4 regions of the Microbulbifer sp. ABF4_148 genome follow, and region 2 is predicted to be linked to each of the others. Evidence: predicted binding sites of a transcription regulator. Region 2 holds the regulator's gene; each other region holds the start of a gene.
The links. The regulator sigma-54, encoded in region 2, starts transcription at its own class of promoters, with help from an activator protein. The targets are predictions, from matches to a motif close to TGGCACANNNNTTGCNNT.

Region 1: the regulator sigma-54 is predicted to act here: its motif matches at 1,115-1,132, upstream of ACXAD0_RS08365 (CmpA/NrtA family ABC transporter substrate-binding protein).
Region 3: the regulator sigma-54 is predicted to act here: its motif matches at 1,046-1,063, upstream of ACXAD0_RS07530 (pilin).
Region 4: the regulator sigma-54 is predicted to act here: its motif matches at 779-796, upstream of galU (UTP--glucose-1-phosphate uridylyltransferase GalU).

The regions. Positions count from the first base shown of each region.
Region 1 is NZ_JBSWUI010000001.1:1,936,699-1,938,899, forward strand. Features, by position in the region: gene ACXAD0_RS08365 (CmpA/NrtA family ABC transporter substrate-binding protein) at 1-890, opposite strand, end outside; gene ACXAD0_RS08370 (OmpP1/FadL family transporter) at 1,639-2,201, opposite strand, start outside.
Region 2 is NZ_JBSWUI010000001.1:3,723,617-3,725,817, forward strand. Features, by position in the region: gene ACXAD0_RS16435 (RNA polymerase factor sigma-54) at 136-1,584, shown strand; gene hpf (ribosome hibernation-promoting factor, HPF/YfiA family) at 1,773-2,063, shown strand; gene ptsN (PTS IIA-like nitrogen regulatory protein PtsN) at 2,067-2,201, shown strand, end outside.
Region 3 is NZ_JBSWUI010000001.1:1,748,544-1,750,744, forward strand. Features, by position in the region: gene pilB (type IV-A pilus assembly ATPase PilB) at 1-654, opposite strand, end outside; gene ACXAD0_RS07530 (pilin) at 1,128-1,613, shown strand; gene ACXAD0_RS07535 (LTA synthase family protein) at 1,747-2,201, shown strand, end outside.
Region 4 is NZ_JBSWUI010000001.1:4,067,311-4,069,511, reverse strand. Features, by position in the region: gene fabB (beta-ketoacyl-ACP synthase I) at 1-80, opposite strand, end outside; gene fabA (3-hydroxyacyl-[acyl-carrier-protein] dehydratase FabA) at 165-689, opposite strand; gene galU (UTP--glucose-1-phosphate uridylyltransferase GalU) at 942-1,769, shown strand; gene ACXAD0_RS17865 (phosphohexomutase domain-containing protein) at 1,802-2,201, shown strand, end outside.

The DNA of each region.
Region 1 (2,201 bases), 1.8 Mb from region 2:
ACGGCGGCCGGGCGGTTTTCGTTGTCGTTCTCGTCCAGCCACTTGGCGGCGCGGATCAGCGCGCGGGTAATACGCACGGTAGTGTTCGGGTACTTTTCAGCAAACTCTTTGGTGATGCCGAATACTTTCTCCGGGTTGTCTTTCCAGATTTCGTAGTCAGTTACGACCGGTACGCCAATACCCTTGAAGACAGCCTGCTGGTTCCAGGGCTCGCCCACGCAGTAGCCATAAATAGTGCCGGCTTCGAGGGTGGCAGGCATTTGCGGTGGCGGGGTGACAGACAGCAAGGCATCTGCGCTGATCTGTCCAGAGATGTCACCCTTGTGCGGCGCGTAGAATCCAGGATGGATGCCACCAGCCGCCAACCAGTAACGCAACTCATAGTTGTGGGTGGAGACCGGGAATACCATACCCATGTTGAAAGGCTTGCCGTCAGCCTTGTACTTTTCAACAACTGGCTTGAGCGCGTCGGCCTTGATCGGATGCACCGGGCGGCCATCGTCCATCTTGGGGATGTTCGGCTTCATCTGTTCCCAGATGTCATTGGAAACGGTGATGCCGTTGCCGTTCAGGTCCATGGAGAAAGGCGTAATGATGTCGGCCTTGGTACCGAAGCCCATGGTCGCGGCGATTGGCTGGCCAGCGAGCATGTGCGCGCCGTCGAGACGGCCATCGATAACGCCATCGAGCAGAACTTTCCAGTTGGCCTGGGCTTCGATAGTGACGTAAAGGCCTTCATCTTCGAAGTAGCCATTTTCATAGGCGATAGCGATCGGCGCCATATCCGTGAGTTTGATAAAGCCAAACGTCAGCTCTTCTTTTTCGGGATATCCGAGTTCTTCTGCCTGGGCGGCAGTGCTGCCGAGACCCGCCAGCATGGCGAGTGACATGGCCGCAGCCTTGAGAGGGGTTGCCCATTTCATCAGAGAGTCTCTCCTGTTCCGTTTCGGTGAGTTGTCAAAATTCGCGCATAAAAAAAGGCGCTCATCGAGCTCCCGTCACCGGACGGAAGGTCAATGAGCGCCTTTGCTCAGGCTGCCCCAAAACGGGGGCAGTCGACTAATTGTTGTGCCCCTTTCGCTGCAGTACCTCGGAAACTGGGCTCTGCCACATCAATGCAGGGACTGTGCCAATTTAATTTTTCTGAAGGTCGCCCCGCGCTCGGCGCAACGCCGAGGGGCATTGCCGGTCTTATAGAATATCGACGTAAATCATTGTCCATACTGGCCTTTCGGGGAATGTGCACTGTGGGATGCAAGCGCAGTGGAAAGGCGTCGGGGACTCGATAGCGGACAGGAAATTGGGGCGCGTCTAAACGATGCGCGCCCTCGACTGGACTTTTTTACCGCGTTCCCGTCTCGCTGAGATTGCGCTCCCGTGGTGCGTCGACGAGCCGAATTGGCGCGCCGCGATGCTGGTTGATGGTGCGTTGCATGTATCGTGCGATTGGATGGTGCAATCCAAATCTGTGGTGCTGCGAGAGACTCGTATTGGCTGTGGCGATGTCATTTTACAAAGCGGGAAGGGCAGGGGTGCGCGTATTGGAGGCAGTGCGCCTGTTGATGGGCAGCGCAGTAGGCAAAAAAATGGCCCGCCAGCAAAGCTGACGGGCCATGTATAGGTTGTCCAGAATGGGCTCTAGAAGGTGTAGTTGATGGAAGCACCAATGAGCCAGGCTTCGATATTGGTGGTGCCGCCATCGAAGTAGGTGCGCAACGCTGTGCCTGGACCGACGAGACCATCGGTGGGCAAGATATTGCCCTCCAGAATCGTCTCGTCATCACCCCACAGATAGGCAATACCACCATCCACGGAGAGCTGCTTGTCGAATTCGTAAGTGCCGCCGAAGGTTACCCATTGACGATCGGTATCTGGAATAGATAGCGTGCGCCAAGTGATGGGCGAGCCGAATGCCTCTGATTCCTCGCGATTGAATCCGTCACGCGCAGCGCCTTGATCGTAGGCATAGCCAATACGCCAGGTGACTTCTTCACAGGGGTACCACTCACCACCAATACTGAAGCGGTAGCCGCTCTCAAAGTTTTCTTCTTTGATCAGCAGCGGATTGAAGGCTTCTCCCTGGCCGGGCACGAAGCCTTCCAGCCGCTCGAAGTCGTCCCAGTCGGTCCACATCAGGCCGAGCGCCAGGCCCCATTCCTGATTGAAGCGATGGTAGAAACCGAGCTCCAGGGTATCGGGTA
Region 2 (2,201 bases):
ACTAAGATCCGCCGGCTCCGCGCACGCCCATCATTTTCGGCATACTTATTGCTTGTAATCGCGATTGCAGAAGGTTAGTCTGCGGCGTCATGGATAAACAGAAGATTCTTTCGCCGCAGTAACTTACCGACACCCATGAAGCAGTCTCTCCAGCTAAAACTCGGCACGCAGCTCACGATGACGCCGCAGCTGCAGCAGGCCATTCGTCTGCTCCAGCTTTCGACGTTGGACCTGCAGCAAGAGGTGCAGTCGGCCCTGGACAGCAACCCCATGCTGGAAGTCGAGGCGGAAGAGCACGCGGAAGCGCACACTGAAGATCCGCAACCTCTGGAAGCTCAACAACCCACAGCAGCCGCTGAAACAGAGTCAGAGCAGCTGGCGGAGGGAGACTGGAACAAGGATATCCCCGAAGACCTGCCGGTAGACACACACTGGGACGATATCTACAGCGGCGGCAGTAGCGCCGGGCCAATGGAAGACAGCACGCTGGAGCTGCGCAATGCCGCTCCCGACAATCTCAATGACCACCTCCTCTGGCAACTCAACCTGACACCACTGACCGAACAGGACAAACGCATCGCCGAAGCGCTGATTGACGATATCAACCCCAGGGGGTTCCTGGAGTCGCCAATCGCGGAAATCGCGGAATCTCTCGGTGCGGAAACCGATGAAGTCATCGCCGTCCTGAAGGCCATCCAGCAATTCGAGCCGGCTGGTTGCGGCGCCCGCGACTTACGTGAGTGCCTGCTACTGCAACTTGCGCAACTGCCGTTGGATACACTCTGGCTGGAGCAGGCGCGCGCGGTCGTCGGAGAGCACCTGGACCTGCTCGGCAAACGGGACTTCCGTCAACTCAGCAGACGCACACGCCTCAGCGAGTCCGAGCTCGGCGAAGTGATGCGCCTGATCCAGACACTCAACCCGCACCCCGGCGAGAGCTTCGGTGATGAAGACCCGCAGTATGTGGTACCGGATGTGATCGTCAGCCGCCGACAGGACCGCTGGCAGGTAGAACTGAATCCGGAAACCACGCCCCGCCTGCGCATCAACAGTGGCTACGCGGCCCTGATCAAGCGCGCCGACACCTCGGCAGATAACAACTTCCTGAGAGACCACCTGCAGGAAGCGCGTTGGTTTCTGAAAAGCCTGCAGAGCCGCAATGAAACCCTGCTCAAAGTGGCCTCCAGTATCGTGGAGAAACAACAGGGCTTTTTTGAGCATGGCCCGGAAGCCATGAAGCCCATGGTACTGGCCGATATCGCAGAAACCATTGGCATGCACGAGTCGACCATCTCTCGCGTGACCACTCAAAAGTATATGTTCACGCCCCGCGGCGTATTCGAGCTGAAGTATTTCTTCTCCAGCCACGTGAGTACCGACTCCGGTGAAGATGCATCGTCCACTGCAATTCGCGCGATGATCCGCAAGCTCATCGATGCAGAGCAGCCACGCAAGCCCCTGTCCGACAACAAGATCACCCAGGAACTGGATAAGCAGGGCATCAAAGTCGCGCGCAGAACCGTCGCGAAATATCGCGAATCCATGGGTATCCCCTCCTCCAGCGAGCGCAAACGCCTCGTTTAAGAACAAGCTGACTGAAACAACAAGGTCAGTCGCCAATTACAGGCAGAATAACCCTCTTTTCCTGCAACCAAACCCCAATCCTTGAGTGTATCCTTCCATTCTGACCCACTTCCTAGTAGGGTTGCCGCCCTGACGGAGTGGGCTCCATGACTTTTACGTCATAAGACGCGCTCACAAAGGAGACTTCTATGCAGATCAACATCAGTGGCGATAACCTGCATGTGACCCCATCCATCCGCGATTACTGTGAATCCAAGTTGGATAAACTCTCCCGTCATAACGACGTGGCCACACGAACAGAAGTGGTGCTCTCCGTCGATAAACTGATTCAGAAGGCCGAGGCCACGGTGCATGTGAACGGTCGCGACATCTTTGCTGACTCCGAGTCTGACGATATGTATGCCGCCATTGATTCACTCACAGACAAGCTCGATCGCCAGCTGCTGAAGCACAAAGAAAAGCTGCGAAATTACCGGTAAACCATGACATTGGAAGATTTACTCACTCCCCGCCTTTGCCTGAGTCGTGTGGCGGGGAGCAGCAAGAAGAAGCTGCTGCTGAATATTGCCCAGACAATCGCAGAACAGAAGCCGCATCTGGATCCGGATACCATCTTC
Region 3 (2,201 bases), 2.0 Mb from region 2:
ACGTACGCGATAGCTCTTCTCGTAGGGTTCGAAGTGGATATCGGAGGCACCAGTACGGATCGCATCCAGCAGTACTTTGTTGACAAAGCGTACAACCGGGGCCTCGTCGCCGCCGGGCTCACCATCCTCGCTTTCCTGGGTATCACCACCGCCTTCGACGTTGAGCGCATCGAGATCCTCGTCATCCATGCCATCCAGGCCGGCACTAATGTCCGAGCTATTGGACAGATAACTTTCGATGGCCTTGGCCAGCTTGTCCGCTTCGACAAGGACCGCATCAGTATTAAGCCCGGTGTTGAAGTTGATCTCGTCCAGGCCGGACAGGTTGGTCGGGTCAGCCACAGCAACAAACAGACGGTTGCCACGCTTGTAAAGGGGCAGTGTGAAATGCTTGCTGATCAGTTTTTCATCAATGATGTCTTTGGGGATCAGATCAAAGTTGTAGGTGCCGAGGTCAAAGACTGGGGAGCCAAAGGCATTGGAGGCAATGGTGGCGAGTTCACGGCTCTTGACCAGCTTGGCTTCTACCGCATGTTGTGCAAATGTCTGGCTTTCCCGGCGTGCAGCCTTCATGGCCGACGCTGCGGTCGTCTCATCGAGAATCTGCTCTGCTACCAGCTGCTTGGCCAGTCCATTGAGGGGGATACTGCTCATGATTCTTACAATGCCTGGGCTACGGTTGTGCGATCGGTCGAATTTTGCGCGTTTTTTAAACGATTTATAGGGCTACCCGGGAGAAGGTGAGTTGCTTCGCTCTCAGCCCAATTGGCGCGCTTAGCCCCAATATATCGAATTCGCCAGAGTTGGCCAATCAACTAGGTCGCATTTAGGCCATATAAGGAAGGCGCTCATTGGGGCGCCCAATTTCTGAGCGGCGACCGGGACCAAAGTGGCTTCCGTGCTGCCATGTCTCCTGCCTGCCCAAACGGCTTGGACCTGACAAATTTTGTCACTTGGTGAGTCTCTGTGACACGCTTAACTCGAATTGCCTAAAAAATACCCAGCTAATTCTTTGATTTTGTTGCAGTTTCGCGGTTGCGCGTATTGGCACATTGCTTGTATTGTTTTACGCGACTTCCTCACGGGATTCATCCAACAATCTAATTGTCTGTATGGAGACGGTTACAATGAAAAAACAACAGGGTTTTACTCTTATTGAATTGATGATCGTAGTTGCGATCATCGGTATTCTGGCGGCTGTGGCTCTGCCGGCTTACCAGGACTACACCGTTCGCGCGAAAATGTCTGAAGTGGTACTTGCCGGTAGTGCATGCCGCACCACTATCACTGAATCTGTTCAGTCTGCTGTAGGTTCTACTTTGCCTACTGGCGGTACTTGGGGTTGTGAATCCTCCAGCGCCGCAACTAAGTACGTACAGAGCATTGCTACTGACGACAATGGTGTGGTCACTATTGCCGTTCAGGGTCTCGCACCGAGCGTTACTGATGGTCAGCTGGTAACCCTGGTCCCGATGACTGGTCCTAATGCAGGCGATACTCTCACCAATGCCGACGTAGGCGCTTTGATCTATGGCTGGCGTTGTGGTGCTTCTGGTGATGGTACTAGCGTCGATCCGAAGTACCTGCCAGGTTCCTGCCGCGGTGGTTTCTAAGTTCTAGTTTAAGTAGGCTTAGTAAAGGCCCCGCTATCGCGGGGCTTTTTACTTTTTGTCGTTTGTCGTTTGTCGTTTGTCGTTTGTTGTTTGTGCATAGGTACCGTATTGGACGGGTTGAGAGGTGAACATATTGAGCCGGCGAACTTCTCTGCTTGATTTTATTCTGGTCGTCCTTGCTCTATCGGCCATCAGCTTTACTTCCTATTTTGGCTTGCCAAACCCGATTCCGGTTGGACTTGCGAGTTCGCTCGGGGTAGCTTGCCTAGTGTTGTCCGCGGTTCTGCTCCTGGGATGGCGATTCCCCAGACTTTCTGTCGTCATTACGCTGATTATTCTTGCCGCCTGTTTTTTGTTGACCGTTACCAACTGGTGGCACTTCCAGTATTTTCAGGTCTTCTTCAATTTTGAGTACCTGCCCTTTGCGCGGGATGGGGGTGACTCCCTCAAGGCGCTGTCGGCATTTGAGTACAAGTCGGAACTGATTCGGGTAGGTGCTCTTTACCTTGTTTTGTATGCCGCTTACTTGTGCTGGCTGAGATATGGAGTAAAGAATAGATGTACCGGAGTTGTTGCGGGCTCGTTCTT
Region 4 (2,201 bases), 340 kb from region 2:
CGCAGAGACTCTGTGACCGTCTCGAGGTCCGTGCCGATACAGGAGGTGATTCCCATTCCGGTGATAGCTACCCGACGCATATTTGGTCTCCAGTAATGCTTTTCGACAATTATTGAGGCGAGCGTACCGGAGCCTGATGACTCCGGTTGTGTTCGGCTCGTTTATTAGAAGTCGTCCGTGCTGGTGAACAGGCCTACGCGCAGGTCTTTTGCGGTGTAGATCTCACGACCATCCACTGCCACGGAACCGTCACCGATGCCCATGACCAGTTTGCGCTCAACCAGGCGGCTCATCTGGATATGGTATGTCACCTTTTTGGCGGTTGGGAGAATTTGTCCGGTGAATTTCACTTCACCGCAACCCAGCGCACGGCCGCGGCCCGGGTTGCCTTTCCAGGCGAGGAAGTAGCCGAGCAACTGCCACATGGCATCGAGGCCTAGGCAGCCGGGCATGACCGGGTCGCCGGGGAAGTGGCAGTCAAAGAACCACAGGTCCGGGTGGATATCGAGTTCGGCGATCAGCTCGCCTTTGCCGTGGGCGCCGCCATCCTTGGAGATGTGGGTGATGCGATCCAGCATCAGCATGTTGGGAGCGGGTAGCTGAGCATTGCCCGGACCGAACATCTCACCCTGCGAGCAGGCGAGGAGTTCTTCACGGGAATAGCTGCTTTTCTGAACGAAGTTACTCATTTTGTCCCCAATTTTGGGCGTTTTTGCAAGAGCAGGCATTCTAAAGTGTGGGGGTGTGATGTCCAGCCAGTCATGCAGCTTTTTGTGGCTGGCACACCCTTTGCTGACTAGATTGCAGGGGTGAACGCCGCAAATGCCCGGTTTCGGCGCAAAATCCAAGGCGGACCAAACAGGTGAACTGCGTCACAAATTTGTGCTAAGTTCCGGGCCCCGGGGGGGGCAAATTAGAACCATTGCCATAGGCAGGTCGAAATGCTGAGAAAATGTTTGTTCCCTGTGGCGGGCTACGGAACCCGGTTTCTGCCGGCCACCAAAGCCATGCCAAAAGAGATGTTACCGCTGGTCAACAAGCCGCTCGTGCAATACGGCGTTGAAGAGGCGATCGAGGCGGGGCTGAGCGAGATCGGATTTGTGACCGGTCGCGGAAAACGAGCCATCGAAGATCACTTTGATACCAATTTTGAACTGGAAGCACAGATTGCCGGTACCGGTAAAGAGCGCTTCCTGGAGTCGGTACAAGATGTGATCGACCGCGCGAGCTTTTCCTATACCCGTCAGGGGGAGATGCGTGGGCTGGGCGATGCCATCTTGCAGGGCGAGCGGCTGGTGGGTGACGAGCCTTTTGCCGTTGTGCTGGCGGACGACCTGTGTCTGTGTGACGAACTGGGTGTCCTTGGGCAAATGGTGCAGCTGCACAAGCAGTTTCGCTGCAGCATCGTTGCGGTGGAGGAAGTTCCGCTGGAGCAGATCCACAAGTTCGGTGTGATTGCTGGCAACGAAATTAAACCGGGCCTGTATCAGGTGACCAGCATGGTCGAGAAGCCCGCGGCGGAAGATGCGCCCAGTAATATGGCGATCATCGGGCGCTATATTTTGACCCCCGATATTTTTGACCTGTTGCGTGAGACGCCACCGGGGAAAAATGGCGAGGTGCAGATTACCGATGCCCTGCTGGCCCAGGCGCAGCGCGGGTGCGTGCTGGCCTATCGCTTCAAGGGGCGGCGATTTGATTGCGGGTCTGTGGATGGCTTTGTAGAAGCCACGAATTATGTTTACGAAAATATCTATTTACCGTCATAAAATGGGGATTTCTGATAGTGGAGAGTGATCTAGTGGCCGAATTGACTTGTTTTAAGGCCTATGACCTGCGGGGGCGGGTACCGGACGAATTGAATACGGATGTGGCTTACCGGGTAGGGCGCGCTTTTGCCCAGTTCCTGGGCGCGAAGAAGGTCGTGGTCGGTCATGATATTCGCCTGACCAGTGGCGAGCTGACCGATGCGCTGGCCAATGGCTTGCGCGATGCGGGTGCAGATGTCTTTCATATCGGCGAGTGCGGTACCGAGGAAGTTTACTTTGCCACTTTCCACGGGGATTTCGACGGTGGTATCTGCGTGACCGCGAGTCACAACCCCATGGACTACAACGGCATGAAATTTGTTCGCGCAGGCAGTCGCCCGATCAGTGGGGATACCGGCCTGCTCGATATCAAGCGCCTGGCGGAAGAAAATG